DNA from 4 places in the Enterobacter bugandensis genome. Region 1 is predicted to be linked to each of the others. Evidence: predicted binding sites of a transcription regulator. Region 1 holds the regulator's gene; each other region holds the start of a gene.

Region 1 (3,115 bases):
GCTGGCGATGCTGCAGGGCTCGTTTATTTCCCACATGAATACGTTAGTGGTTCCCGGTGGAAAAATGGGGCTGGCAATGGAGCTGATCATGACGCCGCTGGTGGAGCGACTGATGGAAGGGAAGCAGATCGCGTGAACATGTTCCCTCTCCCCGTGGGAGAGGGTTAGGGTGAGGGCATCAACACGCACGATGCCCCAATAATTAAGCCTCGATCACTTCATACGAATGGGTGATTTTTACCGCTTTCTCCAGCATTAACGCCACAGAGCAGTATTTCTCCGCAGAGAGATCCACCGCGCGTGAGACCGCCGCGTCTTTCAGTTCTTTCCCGGTGACAACAAAGTGCAGATTAATGTGGGTGAACAGGCGTGGCGCCTCTTCGCGACGCTCTGAGGTGAGTTTAACCTCGCAATCCGTCACGTCATGACGGCCTTTTTGCAGAATCGACACCACGTCGATCGCGCTGCATCCGCCTGCCGCCATCAGCACCATTTCCATTGGGCTTGGAGCTTTATCGCCGGAGTTACCATCCATCAAAATCTGGTGTCCTGATGCGGACTCGCCCAGGAACGTTAAACCTTCAACCCACTTCACGCGCGCTTGCATATTCATTAACTCCAACGTTGCATTTTTGGTGACAGATTACGCGTGCGTTACATTTCTCGCAATGGAAGGCGACCTGCATCATGCTGAAGCGAGACACCAGGAGACACGCGGCAAAAGCTATGCTAAAACACTCAGGATGCTACAGTAATACATTGACGTTACACATGTATGCAGAGGACATCAAACTTTACTGGCTGCGAAACGTTACGACAGCCGACTTCCCAGGGTATGGGTAAGAATTCGATTGCAACCCCAGAGTCCGGATGCATCTGATGACTCTGGTGACAGCTTATAACAGAGGATAACAGCGCATGGTGCTTGGCAAACCGCAAACAGACCCGACTCTCGAATGGTTCTTGTCTCATTGCCACATTCATAAGTACCCATCGAAGAGCACGCTGATTCACCAGGGTGAAAAAGCGGAAACGTTGTATTACATCGTCAAAGGCTCGGTGGCAGTGCTGATCAAAGATGAGGAAGGCAAAGAGATGATCCTTTCCTATCTGAACCAGGGCGATTTTATCGGTGAACTGGGCCTGTTTGAAGAAGGCCAGGAACGTAGCGCCTGGGTTCGCGCAAAGACAGCATGTGAAGTGGCTGAAATTTCTTATAAGAAATTCCGTCAGTTGATTCAGGTAAACCCTGACATCCTGATGCGTCTTTCTTCCCAGATGGCGCGCCGTCTGCAGGTGACGTCAGAGAAAGTGGGTAACCTCGCCTTCCTGGACGTGACTGGCCGTATCGCGCAGACTCTGCTGAACCTGGCGAAACAGCCAGACGCGATGACCCACCCGGACGGCATGCAAATTAAAATTACCCGTCAGGAAATCGGTCAGATCGTCGGTTGCTCCCGCGAAACGGTGGGCCGTATTCTGAAAATGCTGGAAGATCAAAACCTGATCTCCGCCCACGGTAAAACCATCGTGGTTTACGGAACCCGTTAATCCTGCCTAAACGGCGTGCCATCGCAAGGTGTCACGCCGTTTTTGTCTCTATTCCCCATGTGGCGCAGGCTGATCTATCACCCGGAAGTTAACTACGCACTACGACAAACGCTGGTGCTATGTCTTCCCGTGGCCGTGGGCCTGATCCTGGGACATCTTCAGCAGGGCCTGCTGTTTTCTCTCGTCCCCGCCTGCTGCAACATTGCCGGTCTGGACACGCCCCATAAACGCTTTTTCAAACGTCTGATAATTGGCGGCTCGCTGTTTGCTGGCTGTAGCCTCGCGGTGCAGCTTCTGCTGGCTCGCGATATTCCCCTGCCGCTGATCCTGACCGTGCTGGCGATGACCCTCGGCGTCACCGCCGAAATCAGCTCGCTCCATGCCCGTCTGCTTCCCGCGTCACTCATTGCGGCCATCTTCACCCTGAGCCTCGCCGGTAATATGCCCGTGTGGGAGCCGCTGCTGATCTACGCCCTCGGCACGCTGTGGTACGGGCTGTTTAACTGGTTCTGGTTCTGGCTGTGGCGGGAGCAGCCGCTGCGCGAATCTCTGAGCCTGCTCTACGTGCAGCTTGCGGATTACTGTGAAGCCAAATACACTCTGCTCACCCAGCATACGGATCCGGAAAAATCCTTACCGCCGTTGCTGACGCGCCAGCAAAAGGTGGTAGACCTGATAAGCCAATGCTATCAGCAGCTGCATATGCTCGCCGCCAACAAGAACCACGAATATAAACGGCTGTTGCGCACCTTTCAGGTGGGGCTGGATCTTCAGGAGCATATCTCCGTTAGCCTTCACCACCCGCAGGAGGTGCAAAAGCTGGTTGAGCGCAGCCATGCCGAAGCGGTGATCCGCTGGAACGCACAAACCGTCTCCGCGCGCCTGCGGGTGCTGGCCGATGATATTCTCTACCACCGCTACCCCACGCGCTTTAACATGGACAAACAGCTCGGCGCGCTGGAGAAAATCGCCCGTCAGCACCCGGATAACCCGGTCGGCCAGTTTGCCGCCTGGCACTTCAGCCGCATCGCCCGCGTGCTGCGCACCCAGCGCCCGCTTTATTCCCGTGACCTGATGGCGGATAAACAGAAACGTCTGCCGCTGCTGCCGGCGCTGAGAAGCTACCTGTCTCTGAAATCTTCCGCTCTGCGCAACGCTGCAAGGATTAGCGTCATGCTCAGTATCGCCAGCCTGATGGGCATGGCGCTCCACCTGCCGAAACCGTACTGGATCTTAATGACCGTGCTGTTTGTTACCCAGAACGGCTATGGCGCCACGCGGGTGCGCATTCTGCACCGGGCAGGCGGCACGATGGCGGGGCTGATTATTGCGGGCGTGACGCTGCATTTTCACGTGCCCGAGGGCTATACCCTGGCAGGGATGCTGGTGGTCACCCTGGTAAGCTATCTAATCATTCGCAAAAACTACGGCTGGGCGATGGTGGGCTTTACGGTGACGGCGGTATATACCCTGCAGCTGCTGACGCTTAACGGCGAACAGTTCATCGTTGCCCGCCTGATCGACACGCTGATCGGCTGCCTGATCGCCTTTGGGGGCATGGTCT
Region 2 (3,115 bases), 300 kb from region 1:
AGTAGATGACGTTCTGCAACACCAGATCGTTAACCGAGGCGTAGGCGTGTTTGTCTTCGGCGCGAATGTAAAACAGATCCCCGCGCGTGATGCGGTAGGGCCGGTCGTTGAGGACGTGCAGGCCGTTGCCGCGCCACACCAGCACCAGCTCGCAGAACTCATGGGTGTGCTCGGCAAAGACATTTTGCGGGTAACGGTCGGCCACCGCGACGGCCTGACTCGCGGAGGCAAAAAAATCATCTTTGCGAAGAATTAACTGAGCGGCCACACCACAACCTCTACGGCGAATAACCGGGCATTATTAGCTTTTTTGCGGCCTGAAAACGGTGACTGCCCTCGCGTTACTGAAGCAACGCGTCTTTCCCCTGACGAATATCGCGCGGCGACCAGCTAAATTCCCGGCGAAATAGCGTCGAAAAGTGATTACTGTCGCCGAAACCGCAGCGATAAGCAATTTCTGTAACGCTTTCGTCGGTATGCCGTAAAAGGTGACGCGCTTTGATCAGGCGCAGACGGTTAAGGTAACGCTGCGGCGTGAGCCCGGTATGCTGCTTGAGCTGACGATGCAGCGTGCGCAACGAGAGCGAAAAGTCGTCCGCCAGCGTTTCCCAGCAGACATCTTCAGCGAAATGATCTTCCAGCCAGGCCATGAGCTGGTTCAGCCGTGCGTCATTATTTTCCATCCCTTCCACCAGGCTGCTTCGGCGCAGCAGCACCAGCAACTGCATAAACAGCAGCTCGCGGGTGGCAATCGCGTGCGTCTCCTGCCCGTCCTCGCTCTGCTCCATCTGGCTCACCAGCTGACGCACCTGCTGTAACGTGGATTGATTCACCCGCCAGTGCGACGGGTAGTGGCCGTCCTTCTCCTGCGGCAACAGCTGATTCAGTCCGGAGAGAAACTGGAACGCATCCGGGGAACGATAGAGCACGTTGGTCAGACACAGGTTGTCGGTATGTTCATACAGGTGCCGGTCGTGGTCGCGCACGAAGCACACCGTACCGCCGCTGATGGTATACGGCTGACCGTTGAATACGTGGATGCCTGTTCCGTGCTCAACAATCACAATCTCATGAAAATCATGATGATGCTCCGGGAACGCAGCCTGAGGAAGCCGTGGCTCAATCGCGACGGGAGAAGCCCCCGAAGGAAAAAAATCGACGCTGTGCAGTACGGTCATAACGGCCCCCACCAATGAGAAAAGTTCTCAAAATAGTAATTAAGGCCCTCCACGCTCACCTTAAATTTTTGACAGTAAACCGCGCAAAAGCTGCCGATTTTTCAAGAAACAGGCGGAAAGATCGGGAAATGCGGTCAGCGTCACACTGCCTGCAAACCCCACCATTACTGGAAACTGTGAACTCCCTCACGTTCACCTTTGCTTTCTTGCCAGCGCGAGATTTGGGCTGTCAGTGGAGAGAAGGTGGCTATTTCTTCCCTTTCTTACACTCATCGTTAATGACTTAAGAAAGGACCCGACCATGACTTTTCGCCATTGTGTGGCTGTCGATTTAGGCGCATCCAGCGGCCGTGTAATGCTCGCCACCTGGGACTGTGACCAGCACACCCTTACGCTTCGCGAAATGCACCGTTTCGCCAATTGTCTGCAAAAACAGGACGGTTTTGTGACCTGGGATATCGATGCGCTGGAGGCGGAGATCCGCACCGGACTTCACAACGTCTGCGAAGACGGTATCCGCATCGACAGTATCGGCATTGATACCTGGGGCGTGGATTACGTGCTGCTGGACAGTCACGGCGAACGCGTCGGCCTGCCCGTCTCCTACCGCGACAGCCGCACCGATGGGCTGATGGCGCACGCCATCGCGCAGCTTGGCAAGGAGAACATCTATGGTCGCAGCGGCATTCAGTTTCTGCCGTTTAACACGCTGTACCAGCTGCGCGCGCTGGTGGAGCAACAGCCAGAGCTGGTTGAAAAGGTGGCGCATGCGCTGCTGATCCCGGACTACTTAAGCTATCGTCTGACCGGCAACATGAACTGGGAATACACCAACGCCACCACCACGCAGCTGGTCAATATCAACACCGATAACTGGGATGAACACCTGCTGGCATGGACGGGCGCCTCGCCGTCCTGGTTCGGCGCGCCAACCCATCCGGGCAATGTCATCGGCCAGTGGATTTGCCCGCAGGGGAATGAAATTCCCGTTGTCGCCGTCGCCAGTCACGACACCGCAAGCGCGGTCATTGCCTCGCCGCTCGCCAGCAAAGACGCGGCCTATCTCTCCTCCGGCACCTGGTCGCTGATGGGTTTTGAGAGCAAAACGCCTTACACCAGCGACGCCGCGCTGGCCGCCAATATCACCAACGAAGGCGGTGCCGAAGGACGCTACCGCGTGCTGAAGAACATCATGGGCCTGTGGCTGCTCCAGCGGGTGCTGAAAGAGCAGAACGTCACCGACCTGCCCGCGCTTATCGCGGAAACCGAAAAGCTGAAGGCCTGCACCTTCCTGATTAACCCGAACGACGACCGCTTTATTAACCCGGTGCACATGAGCGCCGAAATCCAGGCCGCCTGTTTTGACGCGGGGCAGCCGGTACCTTCCCGCCCCGCCGAGCTGGCGCGCTGTATTTTTGACAGCCTCGCCCTGCTCTATGCCGACATCCTGAGCGAGCTGGCGAGCCTTCGCGGTAAACCGTTCAGCCAGCTGCACATCGTGGGCGGCGGCTGCCAGAACCAGCTGCTGAACCAGCTCTGCGCCGATGCCTGCGGCATTACGGTGGTGGCAGGTCCCGTAGAGGCTTCCACGCTCGGCAACATTGGCATTCAGTTGATGACGCTGGACGAACTATCAAACGTCGACGATTTCCGTTCGGTGGTGACGGCGAATAACAGCCTGACCACCTTCACCCCCAATCCCTGCCATGACATTGCCCGCTACCGGGCGCAGTTTCAGCAAAAACGACTGACTAAGGAGCTTTGCGCATGACCACTCAACTTGAACAAGCCTGGGACCTGGCTAAACAGCGTTTCGCCGCCGTCGGCGTGGATGTCGAAGAGGCGCTGCGCCAGCTCGACCGTCTGCCCGTCTCCATGCACTGCTGGCAGGGTGATGACGTCGCCGGTTTCGAAAATCCGGGCGGTTCCCTGACGGG
Region 3 (3,115 bases), 1.1 Mb from region 1:
GGTATGCTCAAAATTCATGATGTGATCCGTGGCACATTTTTAGGTTTAATTGTATGATGAATGCGTTTCAGCAAGGACTATCACCATGAGCAAATCATTGAACATTATCTGGCAATATCTGCGCGCATTCGTCCTGATTTACGCCTGCCTGTATGCCGGCATTTTCATCGCGTCGCTGCTGCCCATCACCATTCCCGGCAGCATTATCGGTATGCTGATCCTCTTCGTTTTACTGGCGCTGCAAATTCTGCCTGCAAAGTGGGTTAATCCAGGCTGCTTCATTCTTATCCGCTACATGGCGCTGCTGTTCGTGCCTATCGGCGTGGGCGTCATGCAGTATTTTGATTTGCTCAAGGCGCAGTTCGGCCCGATTGTCGTTTCCTGCGCGGTCAGCACGCTGGTGGTTTTCCTGGTGGTGAGCTGGAGTTCTCATCTGGTACATGGAGAACGTAACGTGGTCGGGGAGAAAACAAAAAAATGATGGCTAATATCTGGTGGTCACTGCCGTTAACCCTGCTGGTATTCTTCGCCGCGCGCAAGCTTGCCGCACGATTTAAAATGCCCTTGCTGAACCCCCTGCTGGTGGCGATGGTGGTGATTATTCCCTTCCTGCTGCTCACCGGCATTCCTTATGAGCGTTACTTTGCGGGCAGCAAAATTTTAAACGACCTCCTGCAGCCCGCCGTTGTCGCGCTTGCCTTTCCTTTATATGAGCAGCTGCACCAGATCCGCGCACGGTGGAAGTCCATCATTACTATCTGTTTTGTGGGAAGCCTGGTGGCGATGATTACCGGCACGTCGGTGGCGCTGTTGATGGGGGCCTCCCCGCAAATTGCCGCCTCTATCCTGCCTAAATCAGTGACCACGCCTATCGCGATGGCGGTAGGCGGCAGCCTCGGCGGTATTCCGGCCATCAGCGCGATGTGCGTGATTTTCGTCGGTATTCTCGGCGCGGTGTTTGGCCACACTCTGCTGAACGGGATGCGTATTCACACCAAAGCGGCGCGCGGGCTGTCGATGGGCACCGCCTCGCACGCGCTGGGTACCGCACGCTGCGCGGAGCTGGACTATCAGGAAGGGGCGTTTAGCTCTCTTGCGCTGGTGATCTGCGGGATTATCACCTCCCTGCTCGCCCCGTTCATTTTCCCGCTGATTCTGGCGGTGATGGGCTAAAATTTGCGATGCGTCGCGCAAATTTCATTTTGATTTCATAAGTTGCATACATAATGAGAAGTGGATCACATATAAAGGCCTTACGGCTCCGTAAACTACCGATCCATTAACCTTTATGAGGCAAACGCCATGCACCCACGTTTTCAAGCTGCCTTCGCTCAGCTTGCAGATAATTTGCAGTCAGCCCTGGCTCCCGTTCTGGCAGATGCACATTTCCCCGCCCTGCTGACGGCGGAGCAGGTCACGGTGCTTAAACAGGCAACCGGGCTGGATGAAGACGCGCTGGCTTTCGCACTGCTGCCCCTGGCTGCCGCCTGCGCCCGGGCCGATCTTTCCCACTTCAACGTCGGCGCCATCGCGCGCGGCGTCAGCGGAACCTGGTACTTCGGCGGGAACATGGAGTTCCTCGGCGCAACCATGCAGCAGACCGTTCACGCCGAGCAGAGCGCCATCAGCCACGCCTGGCTGCGCGGTGAGAAAGCCCTGAGCGCCATCACCGTAAACTACACCCCATGCGGCCACTGCCGCCAGTTTATGAACGAGCTGAACAGCGGGCTGCAGCTGCGCATTAACCTGCCGGGCCGCGCGCCGCACACGCTGGGCGATTACCTGCCTGACGCCTTCGGCCCGAAAGATCTTGAGATTAAAACGCTGCTGATGGACGAGCAGGATCACGGTTTCGCCCTGTCCGGCGATGACCTGAACCAGGCGGCCATACGCGCGGCGAACAAGAGCCACACTCCGTACAGCAACTCCCCGAGCGGCGTGGCACTGCAGTGCCGCGATGGCCGTATCTTCACCGGCAGCTATGCGGAAAACGCCGCGTTTAACCCAACGCTGCCGCCGCTGCAGGGCGCACTCAACCTGCTGAGCCTGAACGGCTACGATTATCCGGACATTCAGCGTGCCGTTCTGGCCGAAAAGGCCGATGCGCCGCTGATTCAGTGGGATGCCACCGCCGCAACGCTCAAGGCGTTAGGCTGCACGACGATCGACCGCGTCCTGCTGGCGTAAACCTTCCGGCGGACAGAAATGTCCGCCACGTTGCTGAAAAACCCCTCAGTTGAGTCGCTGTTTCTTGCGCTAACCAGGCGGGTAAAGTAGCCTGAGTTAAATTTCATCCACGAACGAGCCATCTTCATGTTAAAGCGCGTTTTTTACAGCCTGTCTGTCCTGGTCGGCATACTGCTGTTTATCGTGCTGGGTCTCGACCGCTGGATGAGCTGGAAAACGGCCCCCTACATCTTTGATGACCTGCAGGATCTCCCCTATCGCCAGGTGGGCGTGGTGCTCGGCACCGCCAAGTATTACCGCACAGGGGTGATCAACCAGTATTATCGCTACCGCATTCAGGGTGCGCTGAACGCCTACAACAGCGGCAAGGTAAACTACCTGCTGCTGAGCGGCGATAACGCGCTGCAAAGCTATAACGAGCCGGTGACGATGCGGAAGGATTTGATTGCCGCGGGCGTGGACCCTGCCGATATCGTGCTCGACTACGCCGGGTTCCGCACCCTGGACTCCATCGTGCGCACGCGCAAAGTCTTCGATACCAACGACTTCATCATCATCACCCAGCGCTTCCACTGCGAGCGCGCGCTGTTTATCGCCCTGCACATGGGCATTCAGGCCCAGTGCTACGCGGTGCCGTCGCCAAAAGATATGCTGAGCGTGCGCGTCCGCGAGTTTGGTGCCCGCTTTGGCGCCCTGGCCGATCTGTATATCTTCAAACGCGAACCGCGTTTTTTAGGCCCGCTGGTGCCGATCCCGGCAATGCATGAAGTGCCGGAAGACGCGCAGGGTTACCCGGCGGTGACGCCAGAGCAGCTGCTGGATATGCAGAAAAAAGAGAAAAAGTAGGCCTGCCTTTATACTTTCTTTACGCCGGCACTGACGCTTTTTATCCCCCCTTTACGCCAGCTCTTTTAACCTGAGTTCACTG
Region 4 (3,115 bases), 370 kb from region 1:
GTCCCTTGCCGGTCGCAATACCTCGGCCAGAATGACGTCTGTGCTGGTGATTATCGGCCTGATAGGTGGCAGCTTCTTCTACGGGGAAGTGGTGATAACACCGGCTATCTCGGTGCTCTCGGCGATTGAAGGGCTGGAGATTATTGCCCCGCAGCTTGATGCCTGGGTTGTCCCGCTGGCAATCATCGTGTTGACGCTGCTGTTCATGATCCAGAAACACGGTACCGGGCTGGTGGGCAAACTGTTTGCGCCGATTATGCTGGCCTGGTTCCTGATCCTGGCGGCGCTCGGTTTGCGCAGCATTATTGCGAACCCGGAAGTGCTGCATGCGCTGAACCCTTACTGGGCGGTGCATTTCTTCCTTGAATATAAAGTGGTTTCCTTCGTGGCGCTGGGAGCTGTCGTGCTCTCCATCACCGGTGTGGAGGCGCTCTATGCTGACATGGGGCATTTCGGGAAGCTGCCTATCCGCGTGGCATGGTTTATTGTGGTGCTCCCGTCGCTGGTGCTGAACTACTTCGGTCAGGGCGCGCTGTTGCTCAAGAACCCGGAAGCGATTAAGAACCCATTCTTCCTGCTGGCACCTGACTGGGCGCTGGTGCCTATGCTGATCCTCGCAACGCTGGCGACCGTGATTGCCTCTCAGGCGGTGATTTCCGGGGTGTTCTCTCTGACCCGTCAGGCCGTTCGTCTGGGATATCTCTCGCCAATGCGCATCATCCATACCTCAGAGATGGAGTCGGGCCAGATCTACATCCCGTTCGTTAACTGGCTGCTCTACTTCGCTGTTGTGATCGTGATTGTTAGCTTCGAACACTCCAGTAATCTGGCGGCGGCCTACGGTATTGCCGTGACCGGTACGATGGTGCTGACGTCGCTTCTCTCCACCACGGTGGCGTACCGCAACTGGCACTGGAATAAGTTCCTCGTGGGGATGATTCTGGTGGGCTTCCTGTGCATTGACGTGCCGCTGTTCTCTGCGAACCTCGACAAAATTGTCTCCGGTGGCTGGCTGCCGCTGACGCTGGGCCTGTTGATGTTCATTGTCATGACCACATGGAAAAGCGAGCGCTTCCGCCTGCTGCGCCGCATGCATGAGCACGGTAATTCTCTGGAGGCGATGATCGCGTCGCTTGAGAAATCCCCGCCGGTGCGCGTGCCGGGTACCGCGGTTTACATGTCTCGTGCCCTGAATGTGATCCCGTTTGCGCTGATGCATAACCTTAAGCACAACAAAGTGCTGCACGAGCGCGTGATCCTGCTGACGCTGCGCACCGAAGATGCGCCGTACGTTCACAACGTGCGCCGCGTACAGATTGAGCAGCTGTCCCCGACCTTCTGGCGCGTGGTGGCGAGCTACGGCTGGCGCGAAACGCCGAACGTGGAAGAGGTGTTCCACCGCTGCGGTCTGGAAGGGTTAAGCTGCCGGATGATGGAGACGTCGTTCTTTATGTCCCACGAGTCGCTGATCATCGGCAAGCGCCCATGGTATCTGCGTCTGCGCGGTAAGCTGTATCTGATCCTGCAGCGTAACGCCCTGCGCGCCCCTGACCAGTTTGAGATCCCGCCTAACCGCGTCATTGAGCTGGGGACGCAGGTCGAGATTTAAGTCTCCGTGCGGCCTGATGCCCTCACCCCGTCCCTCTCCCACAGGGAGAGGGCGCAAACATCTAAAACGGTAACCTGACGGTTACCGTTTTGCATTTACCTCCCCTCCATTTCACTTAGCGAAACGTTTCGACGTTGATCACAAATCCGTTACGTCATGATGGTTTTCTGAACATTTATGCGGCTACACTATTTTTAGCGAAACGTTTCGCTAGTGGAGCAAGAAAATGAAGAAAGGCACGGTTCTCAACTCAGAAATCTCATCGGTTATTTCCCGTCTTGGGCATACCGATACGCTGGTGGTTTGCGATGCAGGCTTACCGGTTCCGCGCAGCACAACCCGTATCGATATGGCGTTAACGCAGGGCGTGCCCTCGTTTATGCAGGTACTGGAGGTAGTGACGGCGGAGATGCAGGTTGAGGCGGCCATTCTCGCGGCGGAAATCAAACAACATAATCCGCAACTCCACGAAACGTTGCTCAGCCACATTGAGCAACTGCAACAACACCAGGGAAACACCATAGAAATTCGTTACACAACGCACGAACAGTTCAAACAACAAACCGCAGACAGTCAGGCGGTGATTCGCAGCGGGGAGTGTTCCCCGTATGCGAATATCATTCTCTGTGCTGGCGTCACCTTCTGAGGCCATCATGGACGCATTACTGCAACTCAAAGGGATCGATAAGTCGTTCCCGGGCGTAAAAGCCCTCTCCGGTGCGGCGCTTAACGTCTACCCAGGACGCGTGATGGCGCTGGTGGGCGAAAACGGTGCCGGCAAATCCACCATGATGAAAGTGCTGACCGGGATCTACCAGCGCGATGCCGGTTCACTCGTTTGGCTGGGTAAAGAAACCACCTTTAACGGCCCGAAATCCTCTCAGGAAGCGGGCATCGGCATTATTCACCAGGAGCTGAACCTGATCCCGCAACTGACCATTGCGGAAAACATCTTCCTGGGCCGCGAGTTCGTGAACCGGTTCGGCAAAATCGACTGGAAAACCATGTACGCCGAAGCGGACAAGTTGCTGGCGAAGCTGAACCTGCGCTTTAAGAGTGACCGTCTGGTGGGCGACCTCTCCATCGGCGATCAGCAGATGGTGGAAATCGCGAAGGTGCTGAGCTTCGAGTCGAAGGTCATCATTATGGATGAACCGACCGATGCCCTGACCGATACCGAAACCGAATCCCTGTTCCGCGTGATCCGCGAACTGAAAGCGCAGGGGCGCGGCATTGTCTATATCTCTCACCGCATGAAAGAGATCTTCGAAATTTGCGACGACGTGACCGTCTTCCGCGACGGCCAGTTTATCGCCGAGCGCGAAGTGGCGACGCTGACCGAAGATACGCTGATCGAAATGATGGTGGGACGTAAGCTCGAAGACCAATATCCGCATCTGGACAAAGCGCCGGGCGAGATCCGCCTGAAGGTAGATAACCTCTGCGGCCCAGGCGTAAACGATGTGACCTTTACCCTGCGTCAGGGCGAGATCCTGGGCGTGGCGG

Evidence for each region. The regulator CRP, encoded in region 1, controls carbon source genes, mostly activating them, when cyclic AMP is high. The targets are predictions, from matches to a motif close to ATGTGANNNNNNTCACAT.
Region 2: a site for CRP is predicted at 1,307-1,324, ahead of rhaS (HTH-type transcriptional activator RhaS). Genes of this name have one in related genera too.
Region 3: a site for CRP is predicted at 1,227-1,244, ahead of cdd (cytidine deaminase). Genes of this name have one in related genera too.
Region 4: a site for CRP is predicted at 1,736-1,753, ahead of rbsD (D-ribose pyranase). Genes of this name have one in related genera too.

Annotation. Positions count from the first base shown of each region.
Region 1 covers NZ_LT992502.1:4,304,409-4,307,523, forward strand. The annotation lists gene DG357_RS20940 (phosphoribulokinase) at 1-136, shown strand, start outside; gene DG357_RS20945 (OsmC family protein) at 203-607, opposite strand; gene crp (cAMP-activated global transcriptional regulator CRP) at 919-1,551, shown strand; gene DG357_RS20955 (YccS/YhfK family putative transporter) at 1,609-3,115, shown strand, end outside.
Region 2 covers NZ_LT992502.1:4,604,153-4,607,267, forward strand. The annotation lists gene rhaR (HTH-type transcriptional activator RhaR) at 1-268, opposite strand, end outside; gene rhaS (HTH-type transcriptional activator RhaS) at 342-1,178, opposite strand; gene rhaB (rhamnulokinase) at 1,480-2,949, shown strand; gene rhaA (L-rhamnose isomerase) at 2,946-3,115, shown strand, end outside.
Region 3 covers NZ_LT992502.1:3,184,164-3,187,278, forward strand. The annotation lists gene DG357_RS15425 (CidA/LrgA family protein) at 86-481, shown strand; gene DG357_RS15430 (CidB/LrgB family autolysis modulator) at 478-1,173, shown strand; gene cdd (cytidine deaminase) at 1,303-2,187, shown strand; gene sanA (outer membrane permeability protein SanA) at 2,314-3,033, shown strand.
Region 4 covers NZ_LT992502.1:4,674,733-4,677,847, reverse strand. The annotation lists gene kup (low affinity potassium transporter Kup) at 1-1,609, shown strand, start outside; gene rbsD (D-ribose pyranase) at 1,836-2,255, shown strand; gene rbsA (ribose ABC transporter ATP-binding protein RbsA) at 2,263-3,115, shown strand, end outside.